Regions from separate parts of the Siminovitchia sp. FSL W7-1587 genome, predicted to be linked through region 1. Evidence: a T-box and tRNA genes for the amino acid it is inferred to sense, from the RefSeq annotation. Region 1 holds a T-box; the other holds one or more tRNA genes.
What was found. A T-box is a leader RNA that pairs with one kind of tRNA and senses whether it is charged. The one in region 1 lies ahead of tyrS (tyrosine--tRNA ligase), so its partner is inferred to be a tRNA-Tyr.

Region 1 (8,771 bases):
TTGAATGCCAGAAACTATCAGTTTTTTAAATAGCCTCTTTTAAAATGTTACTCACTCATTTGATTGATCATTTGAATATAAAAAAGCTAAGAAAAATGATATTGATAAAACAAGAGGAGTAAATAACACAATATTCATAAAAAACCCATTTACCTTTATCCATTCTATAGCTACATTGCTTTCATGAAATGCAACAAAATCAGGGTTTTCCAATGCTATGAGGAATCTGTTTAGTATGACTCATAAACAAAACATGAATAGAGAGTGAATACTCATCTTTGTTGAAATGAATTTTCATACTCCTTAATCCCTTTTTTATATGCGGTATATTCATTATATTACAATAATTGATGATGGTCATTTGTTAAGGGAAAAAATAAAGCCCCTCAAAGAACTTCATGAGTAAAGAATTTCTTTATTTTTCATGGTCCTTCTTTTGTAAAAAGATGTAGGATATCGTAAATTTCACATATATTCTCTCAATCGCTTGAATCTGTTTGTTGTGCTCTTTTTCGGCCAAACCGACTGCCCTGCATTTATCTTTCACATTCAAGTCAATTCTTGTCATGAGGGAACATCAGCTCAAAAGCGAACCTGCTCCGCCCTGGGAGCAGGTTTCTTTTGGAATATTTTATTGATTCGGTTCCTCTTTTTTATCTGGAACCGGATTGCCGCCATTTTCGTTCCCGTTCCCGTCGTTTCCACCTTGGTTAGGCTCTTTTGGTTCTTCCTTTTTCCCGTCATCTTTCTGTTGGTCTTTTGGCTCCTCTTTTGGTTCCTCTTTTTTAGGCGGCGGTGTATTTGGAGCCGGTGGTGTTGGTGCTTGTTGTTCCTTGTTGTTATCTTTATCTTTGTTTTTATCAACTTCGGTTTGTTTCTTTTGAGTATCCTCTGTTTTTGCCGGTTTGTTTACTTGCTTGGTTTCCATTTTGTTGGACGGTGCCGATTCACGGCCGGCAATATCGACGGCCACTACATAATACGAACCGCCGCCCGCCCGGTAGGATAGAGAAGAACCGGATGCGATAGACGCGACTCTTTTGCCTGACCCGGAATAGACCCGATAACCAACGACATCATGGCTGGGAGATTCATTCCAAGTGAGCAATCCGTTAGACATGGTGGTTGAAACACTTGCCGGTGCCTTTCCATCGTCCCGCATGATCGCTCCGGCAGCCAGTAAGTTTTTCCACCTTGGATCATTGTCCGGAATCAAATAAGCCGGATTGATCGCTCGTCCAAGTGAGATTTGTTTCACGAATTCTGGACTGAGCATACCGCCTGGTTTTGTAAATTCTTGTGGTGTGGAAGGCAGAGCCATGTATTTTTTTCCTTTGATCATGACGTACCGCCCGTTTCCTAAACTATTATCGACCTTCGTCGGCACAAATTTCGCGTTAAACAGATCAGACTGTACCAAGCCTGCTGCTGAACAGGCTTTTGATGGAAGCATTCCGGAAATGCCGCAATACGAACGCCGTACAATTCCACCTGGCATCTTGAACCTTTCTTTTGGTTTGACCAGGTCGGGAGCCGCGTCATAGGCGCCATTCATTAATCTTGCCCATATGTTGAGATTGCGTCTTCCTTCACTTCCATCAGTTGAAAGTGGGGCCGGCTTCCCATATCCAATCCAGGCGCCAAGTGTGACATTTGGATTGGAAGCAACGAACCATGCATCATTCGGTCCATTCGTTGTTCCCGTTTTTCCAGCCCAATCCGCTGAAAATTTTAGCATTCCGGGGACAGCAGAAGCCGTTCCGTATCTAAGCACATCTCGCATCATGTCAATCATTAAATAAGATGTTTGTGGGCTAAATACATCGACAGGCTTGGCTTTATGTTCATAAATAATATTGCCGTCATGATCCGTAATTTTTTCAATCATATAGGCATCGATGAATTTACCGCCATTGGCGAATGTCGTGAAAGCATTCGTGTTTTCTTCCACTGTAACCCCGTCTTCAACCCCGCCGAGTGCAGCGGCTATGTTGGTATGATCCGCTTTCGTCAGTGTCGTAAATCCCATTTTTTCCAAATAAGCGGCCGGGTTGTTGTTGACCGTTTTTAAGTACGTATAAACGGCGGAGGCGTTGTACGAATGGGCAAGCGCTTTTCGGGATGAAACAAGTCCATAATACCTGCCTGAATAGTTTCTAAAAACTTTACCGCCTGTTGAGAGTGGAATATCTGCCACAACCGCGCCAGGAGCGCTGAGCCCCATTTCCATAGCAGGCGCGTAGACGAGTAGTGGTTTCATCGTTGAACCATTTTGCCGCTTTGCCTTGGTGGCATGGTTCGTTGCTTCCAGTTTATGGTCGCGGCCGCCGACAAAGCTTAATATTTTACCGGTTTTATTTTCAATTAAAATGGCTCCCACTTGGACAGGTTCTTTGATTTCCTCCAATTTTCCCGTTTCCGGATTTCTCTCCTGCCTAACTTTCGTATAACCGTAATTGTTGTATTCATCTTTTACTTTTTGATGAGTGTCATATATTTGTTTATGAATTGTCGTATGGATATGATAGCCGTTGTGCCGGATGTCCCGACGTGCCAAAGTCTCATACTTGTTGTAAAGGCCCTTGTCCTTTTGCAAGTCCTTTTCACTGTAACCATCTTTCTTGGCAAGGATTTCCATCAATATGGTAATGCCGCGTCTTTCAATTTCTTCGGTCAGATATGGATATTGCTCATAAGCCCGCGGCTGTGGCTTGATAAAATCGCCTACAATATTATAATGAATCGCTTCTTCATATTCTTTTTGGGTAATAAACTCTTCTGCGCGCATCCGGGCCAAGACGGTTTTCATCCTGTTTAAGCCGGGTTCAAGAAGCGATTCCTCTTTTAATCCGCCGCCGTTGGCAAATGGCGTATATCTGAACGGGCTTTGCGGCAAGCCGGCAATAAAAGCTGCTTGCGGCAAGTTCAGCTCTTTCGCATCCACCCCGAATATTCCTCTTGCCGCGGCCTGAACCCCGCCAATATTTTGTCCAGATGAATTTCTGCCAAATGTAGAAACATTCAAATAAGCTTCTAAAATTTCATCTTTTTCAAGAAACTTTTCAAGCCTTAGGGCAAGCAGGATTTCTTTTGCTTTTCGGTCAAAAGAAACTTCGTTCGTTAAAATTTGGTTTTTAATGAGCTGTTGTGTCAAAGTACTGCCGCCTGTTTGGACAGAAGAGTTGGTTAACTCCTGAAAAACAGCCCTCATTAAAGCTTTGGGAACGACCCCTTTATGCTCGTAAAAATACTCATCCTCTGTCGCGATGACGGCTTTTTTCAAATGATCCGAAACTTCTTCAATGCTGACTTCTTCTCTGTCAATGTCAGACTGGAGTTTCCCCAAATAAATATTGTCGGCAAAATAAAGCTTGGATGTTTCTTCATAATGGAAAATCTCCTGTTTCATATTGGAAGCGGGCCGGACTTTTTCATCTTTTACAAGTGATGCAAAATAGCCGGCGCCAACTCCGCCTGCAAAGATGCCTCCCAGTACGAGAAATATCGTCAATAGAAAGGTCAAGTTCCACGCCACGCCATATGTAATCCGGAAACCTTTCATCCATTCTTTTTTCTCAATGGTAAAAGCACGCTGTTTAAGTCGCTCCCATCGTGCCTTCAAAAAACTCTTCATACAAATACCTCCTGAAATCACAACTAATTATAGCATATGGAAGGCGTTTTTTCGTGACAATTTGACATGGCGGTGCATTGTAGCTACAATATTTTCTATACAACGATATATATTGAGCTAAGAATGGATCAAGTAGTCGACTGTCCCTGTTATGAAGAGAACCGGTGGTTGGTGAAAACCGGTACAAACAGTACGATGAAATACTTCCAGGAGCTTTTGCCGTGAACTTTCATAGTAGCGGCAAACGGTAAGAACCGTTATATCGATGAGCGGGGAAATTTGATTTCCCAAGTTGGGTGGTAACGCGGTGAATAAATCGTCCCTTCGTAGACAACGAAGGGGCGTTTTCTATTTTTAAACAGAAGGCAGGGAAATATGTTGAAGCAATTATTAGATGACTTAAAGTGGCGCGGCATTATTTATCAACAAACGGATGAAGAAGGCATAAAAGAAATTTTGGAGAAGGAAAAAATTTCTTTATACTGTGGAGTCGATCCCACGGCAGACAGCATGCATATTGGACATTTATTGCCGTTTCTGACAATGCGCCGCTTTCAAAAACACGGGCATCGTCCGATCGTTTTGGTCGGAGGATTTACGGGACAGATTGGTGATCCGAGCGGTAAAAAAGAAGAAAGGCAGTTACAAACGCTGGAACAGGTTGAAAAAAATGTTCAAGGCATTAAGGCCCAATTGAGGCGGATTTTTGACTTTACGGGTGAAAACCGTGCTCGTATGACAAACAACTATGAGTGGCTCGGTTCAATGGACTTAGCGACATTTTTGCGTGATTTTGGCAAGCATATCGGCGTGAATTATATGCTTGCGAAAGAAACTGTTGCTACTCGTCTGGAAACGGGCATTTCCTTTACGGAATTCACCTATACGCTTCTGCAGGCGATCGATTTTCTGCACCTCTATAAAGAATACGGCTGTAAAATGCAAATTGGCGGTAGCGATCAGTGGGGGAACATTACGACAGGACTTGAATTTATCCGCAAAATGGCGGGAGAGGATGCCAAAGCCTACGGTTTAACGATTCCGCTCGTTACGAAAGCGGACGGAACAAAGTTTGGGAAAACGGAGGGAGGCGCCATTTGGCTTGATCCTGAAAAGACGACTCCTTACGAATTTTATCAATTTTGGATTAACACGGCCGATGCAGATACGGTTCAATACTTAAAGTATTTTACGTTCCTTGAGCGGGAAGAAATTGAAGCGCTTGAAAAATCACTGAAAGAAGAGCCGCATCTTCGCAAAGCACAAAAGGCGCTTGCTGAAGAAATGACACGTTTGATTCATGGGGAAGAAGCGCTTCAGCAGGCGATCCGGATTACCGAAGCTCTCTTTAGCGGTAATATAAAAGAGCTATCTATAGAAGAAATTGAACAAGGCTTTAAAGATGTTCCTTCATATGAGCATCAAGCTGAAGAAACAAATGGACTCGTGGATTTGCTCGTAGCCGCCAAAATTTCGCCGTCTAAGAGGCAGGCGAGGGAAGATATTCAAAATGGAGCGATTTCCGTTAATGGGGACCGAATCACCGACACCGGGTATGAGCTTGGGGAAAAAGACAGGCTCGGCGGAAAATTCACGATCATCCGTCGCGGGAAGAAAAAATACCATTTAATTCAATATTAAAAGTGAAACTCGGCAGCCTTCTGGCTTGCCGGGTTTTTTCATGAAAAATATTCCCGAATTCAATCCGATTATTTTAGCCGCAAAAGAACGCGGTTTTTAATCTCATAAAGTTGTACATAAGCGCACTGGCCCGGCCTTTTTGTGTGTACGGTTCGATTTTTGGTTTTAAACAATGCATAAACTCATGATCGCATATACAGGGATGAATATTGTTTTGCAGACAGTAGTCGTGTCTCATGCAACAAGCATCCACATCATTTACGGGAGCTCCAGGGCCGCTGCAGCCGGGGCCGCACCAATTGTACCCTGGAAAAAGACAAAGACCCCGGCTTCTTCTCATGGCTCTTCGCAATCACAACACCTCCTGTATTAATATATGGAGGGATTGGAATATTGGCGATGGCATACGTCTTTTACCATTTAAATTGGTTTGTCGCCACTTTTTTCCTTTGGTGCTTTTTGCTCATTGTTTTTGTTTCTGCTCAGTCTATTTCCGGAGCTATATTCATAACCAAAATGTAGTCCGCCTGTTTTATTTTCATAATCGCCTGTTGTTACTCGATACTGCTTTTTTCCTTTTTGAACCATTTCGCGCGTTCTGCCTCCTTTAATAAGATTGTTCCCGATCATCTTCTTGAATGGATGCCTGCATTTCTTCCTCGTCAGGCTTTTGAAAACCTTTCTCCGGCTTGCCGGCGTTTTCAATGTCGCCGGAAGTTTCATAACCGCCAATATTCTTATTAGATGTCGTTCCGTAAAGGCCCATGCCATCTAATTCAGCATTCACGTTCTTTTGTCCTTTCTGTTTCTTGTCCAATGTTTCCACCTCCTACTGGTAATATGTCCTGAGAGGGATGAAATATGAGGAAAGGAAAAGCCTTAGAATCGGGAGCGGGCCGCAAATCTAAAGCTTCAGGGGCTTTTTCTAAAAAGATGTAATGATATGAAATTTTAACGTTTGATAATGGGTCATATTTTCCAGGACGAATGTGATATTATTCATGGAAAGGCTGGACATGTTTCAGTTGGGGACCGACAAAACAAATGTAAAGGATCAATTATCAGTCTAGCTTTTTTCTTTGGAAAAAATGTTGATCCGAAATTGAAAACTTGCGGGGAGTGACGGAGAATGCTGTTTGAATCAGAAAGATTAAGGTTAAGACAAATGACAACAGAGGATATAGAACTTTATCATGCATGGAGAAATGATATAGAGGTCATGCGTACAACGAATCCTTTTTTAGATGTATATCCGTTGGAAGCAACGAGACAATTTGTGGAGCAAATCATTTTGGGCTCCTCATCAGCAAAAAGTTATATGATCATTGAAAAAGAATTGAATTCACCCATTGGCATTACCTCGTTAATCAACATTGATTATAAGAATAGAAACGCTGAATGCATTATAGATATTGGAGAAAAAGATTATTGGGGAAAGGGTTATGGTTCAGAAGGGTTGAAGCTTTTGCTTGACTACGCATTTCTGGAAATGAATCTGCACCGGGTATCTCTAAAGGTTTTTTCATTTAATGAAAAAGCCATAAAATTATACAAAAAGATGGGATTTCAACCTGAGGGCACCAGTCGTGAGTGTTTGTTCAGGGAAGGGTCATGGCACGATATTATTCACATGGGGATCCTTCAGCATGAATATATGAATAGAAGCTTATAGGGAAGGGATGGAAAAACTCGTTCTCATGTACATGGAGGAAGACAAGGAACTGACAGAACGTCATGATGAACATGCAGACTGCGTAAGCACAAGCTGGCTGTCATAACGAGTTCTATGTCAGAAGGCAAGTTTTCACCAACTTATTGCTGGGACGATGTGACATGTTAATCTGAAGGGCGATAAAAAGCAGGCTGAGAAATTTCTCCGCCTGCTTCTGTCCATATTTCTTATTGAAAAATACGATCAATTTCCTGTATTTCTTCATTTGTTAATGTAACTTGCAATGTTTTTAAATTGCTTAGGACTTGTTCTTTTCGCTTCGCACCCGGAATGACGACATCAATGGCTTCCCTCGTTAAGTACCAGGCAAGCGCGACGTTTGCCGTTTCGACTCCTTTTTCATCCGCTATTGTGCGAAGCCGCTCCACTTTCTCCAGATTTTGAACAAAGGCTTCCCCTTGGAAATGAGGCATGTCAGCCCGCAAATCATCGAATGTTGATTCTTTCGTATATTTGCCAGCCAGCAGTCCGGCCGCAAGCGGAAAATACGGGATAAAGGAAAGATTCTGCTCAATCACATACGGGAAAATATCCTGTTCTGCTTCCCGGCTTAACAGATTGTAATTCCCCTGATAAACATCGACATAGCCATCTTTATTCGCTTCTTTTAACTGCTCCAGAGAAAAATTTGACAGTCCGATGCTGCGGATTTTTCCTTCATCTTTCATTTGCTTTAATGCGCCGACCGCTTCATCTTTTGGCGTGTCTTTATCGGGAAAATGAATATAAAGCAGATCAATATAATCAGTCTGCAGTCGTTTTAAGCTTTTTTCCACCTCTTTACGCAAAAATCCGGGGGAGTTGTCATATACCATTTCATCATCAACCTGCTTATGCGCCACTTTCGTCGCGATGACCACGTCCGTTCGATTGAAGTTTTCTTTCATGACCTCTCCAATCAATTCTTCCGAGCGGCCCAACCCATATATGTAGGCAGTATCCAGCATATTGATACCATTTTCAATCGCTGTCCGTACAAGTTGTTTTCCGGCTTCTTCATCTACATCACCATATAAGTTGTGGCCGCCTACATAGTTTGTTCCCAAGGCAATCGGATTGACAAATAGGCCTGATTTCCCTAACTGCACTTTTCTCATATGAATCCCTTCTTTCTTATGGTTGATCACTCGTGGCAAATGGACTTTTCTTTAGTAAAAATACTAAAGAAGCGTGATGGTGAATTCAACTGAAATGCTTTTTTGCAAGGATGTCGCCGGTAGTTTTACTTGTATTCGACCAGGCGAGTGCCGTTTATTTTTTGCAGTTTCCGTATTGCCCTTATTTTGACTTCGGACATTTTGGCGGGAAGCTACATCGACAAGAATGTGCTGGAATTTGGACAAGGAAATGAAAGCTGGGCTATCCCGGGTTCCGGTGTGGACATTGATCACTATATCCCTCGTCGGAACACTGGCATTCCTCGCTTCTTTTTTCGTGAACGCAAATGATTTGAAAGGAGGGTTGGGCATGCCCGGGTGGCGGGATATATTGTAAAAGATATGTCTCCTTACTTGAAAAAAGAAGGAGGACCCGATAAAATGAAATCAATGAATCATGAAACGGAGGTGGGGAGAGATGTTGAATCAAGCTGTTTTAGTGCACGGATTTTGGACGGAATTCTTATTGTTTAACCGTGCAAAATTTGCTGTTGCAGTTGTTAACGGGACACGTATGCCCTTTTTTAACAACTTAATAGCAAATCTAAAACGGTGAAAACATCTCTATACCCACGATATATAAGAACGGTTGAAGAGGAGCTTTCAT
Region 2 (8,771 bases), 1.7 Mb from region 1:
AGGGGAGTGAAATAGAACCTGAAACCGTGTGCCTACAAGTAGTCAGAGCACCGCGTGTGTGATGGCGTGCCTTTTGTAGAATGAACCGGCGAGTTGCGATTTCATGCAAGGTTAAGTTGAAAAGACGGAGCCGCAGCGAAAGCGAGTCTGAATAGGGCGCAAGAGTATGAGGTCGCAGACCCGAAACCAGGTGATCTACCCATGTCCAGGGTGAAGGTCAGGTAACACTGACTGGAGGCCCGAACCCACGTATGTTGAAAAATGCGGGGATGAGGTGTGGGTAGGGGTGAAATTCCAATCGAACCTGGAGATAGCTGGTTCTCTCCGAAATAGCTTTAGGGCTAGCCTCAAGGTGAGAGTATTGGAGGTAGAGCACTGTTTGGACGAGGGGCCCTCATCGGGTTACCGACTTCAGACAAACTCCGAATGCCAAATACTTATCCTTGGGAGTCAGACTGCGAGTGATAAGATCCGTAGTCGAGAGGGAAACAACCCAGACCACCAGCTAAGGTCCCCAAGTATACGTTAAGTGGAAAAGGATGTGGAGTTGCTTAGACAACCAGGATGTTGGCTTAGAAGCAGCCACCATTCAAAGAGTGCGTAATAGCTCACTGGTCGAGTGACTCTGCGCCGAAAATGTACCGGGGCTAAACGTATCACCGAAGCTGTGGATTGCAATAGCAATGGTAGGAGAGCGTTCCAAGCGCGGCGAAGTCGTCTTGAAAGAGGCGGTGGAGTGCTTGGAAGTGAGAATGCCGGTATGAGTAGCGAAAGAAGGGTGAGAATCCCTTCCACCGAAAGCCTAAGGTTTCCTGAGGAAGGCTCGTCCGCTCAGGGTAAGTCGGGACCTAAGCCGAGGCCGAAAGGCGTAGGCGATGGATAACAGGTTGAGATTCCTGTACCGCCTCATTGCCGTTTGAGTGATGGAGGGACGCAGGAGGATAAGGCAAGCGCGCAGCTGGAAAAGCGCGTCCAAGCAGTAAGGCCGGTAAGTAGGCAAATCCGCTTACCGTGTAGGCTGAGCTGTGATGGCGAGGGAAAAAAAGTACCGAAGTTCCTGATTCCACACTGCCGAGAAAAGCTTCTAGCGAGGCAATAGGCGCCCGTACCGCAAACCGACACAGGTAGGCGAGGAGAGAATCCTAAGGTGAGCGAGAGAACTCTCGTTAAGGAACTCGGCAAAATGACCCCGTAACTTCGGGAGAAGGGGTGCTTTTTAGGGTGAATAGCCCTGAGAAGCCGCAGTGAATAGGCCCAGGCGACTGTTTAGCAAAAACACAGGTCTCTGCGAAGCCGCAAGGCGAAGTATAGGGGCTGACGCCTGCCCGGTGCTGGAAGGTTAAGAGGAGAGGTCAGCTTAGGCGAAGCTTCGAATTGAAGCCCCAGTAAACGGCGGCCGTAACTATAACGGTCCTAAGGTAGCGAAATTCCTTGTCGGGTAAGTTCCGACCCGCACGAAAGGCGCAACGATCTGGGCACTGTCTCAACGAGAGACTCGGTGAAATTATAGTACCTGTGAAGATGCAGGTTACCCGCGACAGGACGGAAAGACCCCGTGGAGCTTTACTGTAGCTTGATATTGACTGTCTGTGCAGCTTGTACAGGATAGGTAGGAGCCATGGAAACGGGAGCGCCAGCTTCCGTGGAGGCAACGGTGGGATACTACCCTGGCTGTATGGACCGTCTAACCCGCGACCCTGATCGGGTTGGGAGACAGTGTCAGGCAGGCAGTTTGACTGGGGCGGTCGCCTCCTAAAAGGTAACGGAGGCGCCCAAAGGTTCCCTCAGAATGGTTGGAAATCATTCGCAGAGTGTAAAGGCAGAAGGGAGCTTGACTGCGAGACCTACAAGTCGAGCAGGGACGAAAGTCGGGCTTAGTGATCCGGTGGTTCCGCATGGAAGGGCCATCGCTCAACGGATAAAAGCTACCCCGGGGATAACAGGCTTATCTCCCCCAAGAGTTCACATCGACGGGGAGGTTTGGCACCTCGATGTCGGCTCATCGCATCCTGGGGCTGTAGTCGGTCCCAAGGGTTGGGCTGTTCGCCCATTAAAGCGGTACGCGAGCTGGGTTCAGAACGTCGTGAGACAGTTCGGTCCCTATCCGTCGCGGGCGCAGGAAATTTGAGAGGAGCTGTCCTTAGTACGAGAGGACCGGGATGGACGCACCGCTGGTGTACCAGTTGTCTCGCCAGAGGCATAGCTGGGTAGCTATGTGCGGAAGGGATAAGTGCTGAAAGCATCTAAGCATGAAGCCCCCCTCAAGATGAGATTTCCCATTGTCTGGCTTGCCAGGCAACGTAAGATCCCTGAAAGATGATCAGGTAGATAGGTCCGGTGTGGAAGTGTGGCGACACATGGAGCTGACGGATACTAATCGATCGAGGACTTAATCAAATATAAAAAGCGCAGGACGCTTGTCCATCGCTGCAGCTCACTGGAGCTTCTGGCGGAAAAGTCAATCGACTTTGCCAGAAGAAGCGAAGTGACGCAAAGCGATAGCGTCCGGAGCTGGATTGAACAAAAACGGTTCTCGGACTTCTTCTCATGTATCCCGGTTTTGAGAGAATGAAAAAACTCTTGAAATATACATAAAACCTATTATAATAAAAGATGTCGTTGTTTTTGTCTGGTGGCGATAGCGAAGAGGCAACACCCGTTCCCATCCCGAACACGGAAGTTAAGTTCTTCAGCGCCGATGGTAATGAGGGGCTTCCCCTTGTGAGAGCAGGACGCTGCCGGGCAAAACAATATTATTCCGCAGTAGCTCAGTGGTAGAGCTATCGGCTGTTAACCGATCGGTCGTAGGTTCGAATCCTACCTGCGGAGCCATACGGAGAGCTGTCCGAGCTGGCCGAAGGAGCACGATTGGAAATCGTGTAGGCGGCTACCGCCGTCTCAAGGGTTCAAATCCCTTGCTCTCCGCCATATAAGCTCTTTATATATACGGCCCCTTGGTCAAGCGGTTAAGACACCGCCCTTTCACGGCGGTAACACGGGTTCGAATCCCGTAGGGGTCACCATATTTTATTTTCATTGTCGCGGGGTGGAGCAGTTCGGTAGCTCGTCGGGCTCATAACCCGAAGGTCGCAGGTTCAAATCCTGCCCCCGCAATCAACAGGTCCCGTAGTGTAGCGGTTAACATGCCTGCCTGTCACGCAGGAGATCGCGGGTTCGATTCCCGTCGGGACCGCCATTTTTAATACCATCCACTTGTTGCATAGATACTGATGATGAGCGTTTTTAAAAATTGTCATCGTTTAAATGATATACGGCTCAGTAGCTCAGTCGGTAGAGCAAAGGACTGAAAATCCTTGTGTCGGCGGTTCGATTCCGTCCTGAGCCACCTTCTAAAACTAACTAACCAGATAATTACTTTCTCGGTGGGGTAGCGAAGTGGCTAAACGCGGCGGACTGTAAATCCGCTCCCTCAGGGTTCGGCGGTTCGAATCCGTCCCCCACCACCATGATTAGGGGTATAGTTTAACGGTAGAACAGAGGTCTCCAAAACCTCCAGTGTGGGTTCGATTCCTACTACCCCTGCCAAAGTGGCGGCTATGGCGAAGTGGTTAACGCATCGGATTGTGGCTCCGACACTCGTGGGTTCGATTCCCACTAGTCGCCCCATTTATATTTATAGTATCATTTAACTAACGATGGGCTATAGCCAAGCGGTAAGGCAACGGACTTTGACTCCGTGATTCGTTGGTTCGAATCCAGCTAGCCCAGTATATTGCGGAAGTAGTTCAGTGGTAGAACACCACCTTGCCAAGGTGGGGGTCGCGGGTTCGAACCCCGTCTTCCGCTCCAAAACCTTGGCGGCATAGCCAAGTGGTAAGGCACGGGTCTGCAACACCCTTACCACCGGTTCGAATCCGGTTGCCGCCTCCAATTTTATCACGCCTGAGTGGTGGAACTGGCATACACGTTGGACTCAAAATCCAATGCCCTCACGGGCTTGTGGGTTCGAATCCCACCTCAGGTATTTTTAAGAAAATTAAGGTCAGATAAGTGAGAAAAGGCTCATAAACGTTGATATATCAATGTTTATGAGTTTTTTTTCGTTTTAGGCTCTATACTAAATGTTGGGGTTTCCACACAATTTGCCCGTAAAAAAATACACGCAAACATCCAATTCTTTTATACTTGAATTGACGAGAAAGCAAGAAAAGATTGGAGTTGCGTGCAAGTGAATTTTACCATAACAATCCCGACCTTGAAGATGTATTGATCACAAAAGTGGAAGAAGTGGAAGACCGTATATAGAAATGGATGTTAAGGTCCACAAGTGTCCAAGCTGTGGTGAAAGGACTAAGAAAGTTCATGATTATCGCATTCAAAAGATCAGCATTTGAAGTGTTTTGAACGGTTGACGTCCCTCTTCTACAAATAGCGCCACTATGCCTGTTCGTGCGGGAAGCGGTTTGCGGAGGAATCCTTTTGATCATCGATATCAACGGCTTTCTAACGAATGTAATCGGGCAGTATCCGTTCGGATCGTGCAAGCGAAGACATTTAAGGAAACTGCCCAGCAGTTTGGCGTTTCCATATCAACTGTCATGCGCAGATTTGACAGTTTGGCCGTAAAGGAAATGACAGAGGTTCAAGAACTGCCCAGGGTGATCGCCATCGATGAGTACAAGGGAGATACAAAGGAAGGAAAATATCAATTGATTATTGCCGATGGGGAGACAAAGGATTAATGGATTTTTACAGGAAGGTAGAACAAGATGGTATTCCTGAATTTGAGAAGGCTATCCGTACATTCAAAAACTGGCAGACAGAAGTACTAAACAGCTTTTTACTCAAATGGTTTTTTGGAGAGAATTAATAACCTAACGAAAGTCATGAAGAGGAACGCCTTTGGATTTAGGAACTTCCTAAGGGGAAGAGCAAGAATACTTCTTTTACATAAGTATAAAAAAATTGGAAGTCATGTTGGGTAAAGTGAGATTCTATCTCACCCCACTCCAACATTTGACATAGAACCATTTTAATTAAAAAGAGAAACGTCAGTTTGTATAAAATTGAACGTAAACTTTGCTGCGGACCCCAAGCGAACATAAAATCTCCGGGGGACCCGCACCAAAAAAACCCAGTATAATACGAAAATATATGGTAAAATTGAAAAGAAGATAGGCGAAATATCCCCAAAAACAGGTTATCCTACTAGATTTAGGGAATGATTTTCCTTTTATTAGGAGATTTTCGCTGTCGCACTCTATATGAGTGCGTGGATTGAAATAATTCTGGATGCTCGTCCATAATGTAATCATCCAGGTCGCACTCTATATGAGTGCGTGTTAATGGCACGTCGCATATTCTTTGTTTGTTGTGTGTATATTTCAGTGTCTTGTATTTTGTATTGTAGCTGTCGTAACGATAGAAATAAGAACGCACAAGGACATGTTGTAGTCGCGAAATTCCATTAAGGCCGATCATTTCCTCTTACTCGTGGTTATATGGGATGACACTCTGCATGTTCTTGATCCGCCAGTTGCTGACAGATTGGCTCAATATCATAGCCGGCATTGAACAGGCCTGTTACTTGCTCATTTTTCGATATTTGGAGAGGTACTCCTTTTTCTATCCTCGAACTTTTAAGGGCAAATGGTGACATTCATTCATTTATATGAAAGGGGGATTCTTCATATACTGCTCAACATGTTAACGCTTGTTTACTCGGAGTCTCTCGGTTAGCGATCATGTAAACAATATGAATCCACGCAAATTGTTGCTAGTGTTTGAAAATCGAACTTGGCTTTCTTTATCTAAAGATTGAAGTTTTTGTTTGTCGTAAATATCATATTATTCATAACGAATATCAATTAACTGAAAGAAGAGCTGCGTGTATTCTGTAAATGATCAATGACTAGAATTTTATTCAGATGGTCTTTAATCGGTTTTCTACATGAGCTTTTTTAATGTTAATCAAATGTACTCGTTCTCCAGGACAGCCACTATGGCTCTCCCCCTCACTTGCTCACAAAAACATATTCTCGTTTCTTTCATTAATAAAACTTGAGTTTGCTGCTGATTCATAGAAGGAGAAACGATATCTCGCACTCACTTCCAACCTTTACCGCAAAAGCCGGTTACCGTACTGAAGTTGATGTCTTCGTCACATGGTAACCATCTGTTTTAACTGTTATATGCTGATTGAATTTGCAAAGATTTAATCGGCTTTTTTGTGTTTAAACACTTTTGCATGATTGACATTTTGTTTTTGAGCTTAAACGCATCCATGTGACAAAAGGCTTTGGAATATTGTTTCCAACGTTTTTTTTGGTCAAATGGTTTTGCAAAAAATTGATCACTCAAAATCGTGAATTGGGCAACGGATCATTTTTCTTCTGTTTTCGACATTTTTATACATGTTTTTCGCATTCTTTACATTTTCTTCATCATAGAAAAATAGCGTATTAATAATCCCGAACTATAATCAAAATGAACAAAAAAACACAAATAATAATATTTTTGTGCAAATGTGTGCGAAGGGAGAAAGTCTTTGTTACCTATCGAGAGAAAGATGCGGATCATCGAATATGTCCGGCAGAATCGAACGGCGACGATCGCTGCGCTTGCAAAACAGTTTGGTGTCCACGAAGCAACAATCCGCCGGGATCTGGCTGAAATTGAACGAAATGGCACACTAAAAAGAACGCATGGTGGAGTCATTATGGAACAGTGGACTCAAGAAGAGCCATCTTTTACGGAAAGGACCACTCTGAACTCGGATCAAAAAATGAGAATTGGAAAAATGGCAGCCAGTCTGGTGAAGGATGGGGAAAGCATTATAATCGATTCGGGTACGACTACTTTGCATATTGTCAAACATCTATTACACCGCAATGATATTACAATAGTGACGAATGACATAAATATCGCGGCAGAACTGCGTGATGCCCACCGAGTGAAGGTGATTTTGACTGGTGGAGAACTATATTCGTCCAGTTTTTTTCTGAATGGCATGTTCACGGATCATGTACTGAGGTCATTGCATGTTGAAAAGTCGTTTATTGGAACGCCTGCTTTGCACCCGCAATATGGCTTGATGCATCCTGATGAACGAGTGGTTCCTGCCAAGCAAGGGATGATCAAGGCGGCAAGGGAAATAATTGTGGTTGCTGATCATAGCAAAATCGGGAAACTTTCGCTCCATACGGTAGCTCCAAATAGTTCGATCCACACGCTGATTACTGGGAAGGAAGCGTCAGAGTTTGACCTTCAGCCATTTCGAGATAGTGGCATCACAGTTTATACGGTTTGAGATATCAGTCTGTTAAAGGTGGTGTAGCATGGATTTTAAAAAATGAAAATGGCATAAGTCGCCATACATTTCAATACTTACACTAACTAACGGAACACTTGGAAAAGGTGGCAACAAATAGTTCATTATGCGCTTGCGAGTATGCTGCATAAGGTATCCACTTTTTCGAAAAGATCATTATAAAGGGGCATCATGATGAGAACAAAGCTTTTTACATTAGCATTAGGTTTCGTTGTTTTGGCAGCCGTTTTTTTGACCGGGTGTAATTCATCTAAAGAAGGCAAGTCTGGCAAGGGAGATCCAGTTACTATTGAGTATTGGTATCCAAACGCAGAGACACAAGGAGGAAAAACGGTTACTGAATTAATTAATCAGTTTAATGAATCACAAGATAAAATTGTTGTTAAGGGCGTATATAACCCGGGAATGTACCAAGGCTTAATGCAAAACCTGCAATCCGCGGTCGCTGCGGGCAACTCACCAGCAGTTGTGCAAATTGGCTGGTCTTATCGAGAGTATTTTTCTAACAACTTTCAATATACAGAGCCGCAAACGATCATCGAAAAGTATTTTCCGTATGATAAAGACTATGTAAAAGAAAAGTTCTTAGACAATGTTTTGGAATTAGCTGTTAACAATGATGGTTCCCAAGTAGGATTGCCATATTCGTTAAGTGTTCCAATTCTTTATTTAAATATGGATATTTTAAATGAAGCAGGCATCAAGACAAGCGAATTAAATACATGGGAAGAAGTCGCAAAAGCTTCCGAAAAAATAACGGAAGTCACTGGGAAAAAAGGGCTGTATATAGCTGAGCCTACAGATACTTGGAACGTTCAACAAATGCTGGAAAGTAATGGCGGCAAAACAATTGCCGACGGAAAAGCGGCCTTTGCCAGTGAAGAGGGAGTCGAAACATACAAATTTTATCAAGATTTGATTAAAGGCGGCAGTGCTTTGCATATTGGCATTGACGAAGGCCAGCAGGCATTTGTTTCCGGTGATGTAGGTATGGCTCATTTGACTGTCGCCCAAAGAAAAAATGTGACTGAAAATGGAAACTTTGAAGCGATGGCAGTCCCATCTCCTACATTTGAAGGAAAGGAATTAAAAGTTCCAGCCGGAGGTTCTTTATTGGCCATTACGGCTGAAAAAGAAGAAGAACAAAAAGGGGCATGGGAATTTATGAAATTCTTATATGAACCAGATAGTGTTGCCGCCTGGACACAAGGTACCGGTTATCTTCCAGAAACGACAGACGCAACGGAAAATAAAGAACTGGTGGCTTTAATTGAAGAAGATAATATGATGGCGGCGGCTTATGCGACAATAGAAAATCTTATTCCGTGGGCCCCATTCCCGGGAAATTCAGGACTTGAAGCAGAACAAATGCTGATTGATATGAGAGACCGTATTTTGGGCGGGGGAGATGTGGAAAAGGATTTAAAAGAAACTCAAGAAGCGATTAATAAATTAACAAAATAATAGTGTATGAACTGTA

Region 2: it encodes a tRNA-Tyr, which carries the amino acid that the T-box ahead of tyrS (tyrosine--tRNA ligase) is inferred to sense. The anticodon was not compared.

Annotation. Positions count from the first base shown of each region.
Region 1 is NZ_CP150169.1:3,590,181-3,598,951, forward strand. Features, by position in the region: gene NST31_RS16980 (hypothetical protein) at 416-568, opposite strand; gene NST31_RS16985 (transglycosylase domain-containing protein) at 632-3,634, opposite strand; T-box leader at 3,745-3,961, shown strand; gene tyrS (tyrosine--tRNA ligase) at 4,010-5,275, shown strand; gene NST31_RS16995 (phospholipase) at 5,349-5,615, opposite strand; gene NST31_RS17000 (hypothetical protein) at 5,696-5,863, opposite strand; gene NST31_RS17005 (hypothetical protein) at 5,883-6,092, opposite strand; gene NST31_RS17010 (GNAT family protein) at 6,405-6,947, shown strand; gene NST31_RS17015 (aldo/keto reductase) at 7,175-8,104, opposite strand; gene NST31_RS17020 (RAxF-45 family protein) at 8,604-8,720, shown strand.
Region 2 is NZ_CP150169.1:755,682-764,452, reverse strand. Features, by position in the region: rRNA gene NST31_RS03710 (23S ribosomal RNA) at 1-2,397, shown strand, start outside; rRNA gene rrf (5S ribosomal RNA) at 2,629-2,744, shown strand; tRNA gene NST31_RS03700 (tRNA-Asn) at 2,758-2,832, shown strand; tRNA gene NST31_RS03695 (tRNA-Ser) at 2,836-2,928, shown strand; tRNA gene NST31_RS03690 (tRNA-Glu) at 2,949-3,023, shown strand; tRNA gene NST31_RS03685 (tRNA-Met) at 3,041-3,114, shown strand; tRNA gene NST31_RS03680 (tRNA-Asp) at 3,121-3,196, shown strand; tRNA gene NST31_RS03675 (tRNA-Phe) at 3,274-3,346, shown strand; tRNA gene NST31_RS03670 (tRNA-Tyr) at 3,383-3,467, shown strand; tRNA gene NST31_RS03665 (tRNA-Trp) at 3,473-3,546, shown strand; tRNA gene NST31_RS03660 (tRNA-His) at 3,552-3,627, shown strand; tRNA gene NST31_RS03655 (tRNA-Gln) at 3,658-3,729, shown strand; tRNA gene NST31_RS03650 (tRNA-Gly) at 3,736-3,810, shown strand; tRNA gene NST31_RS03645 (tRNA-Cys) at 3,818-3,891, shown strand; tRNA gene NST31_RS03640 (tRNA-Leu) at 3,902-3,985, shown strand; partial or broken gene NST31_RS03635 (transposase) at 4,180-4,946, shown strand; gene NST31_RS03630 (DeoR/GlpR family DNA-binding transcription regulator) at 6,509-7,270, shown strand; gene NST31_RS03625 (ABC transporter substrate-binding protein) at 7,463-8,755, shown strand.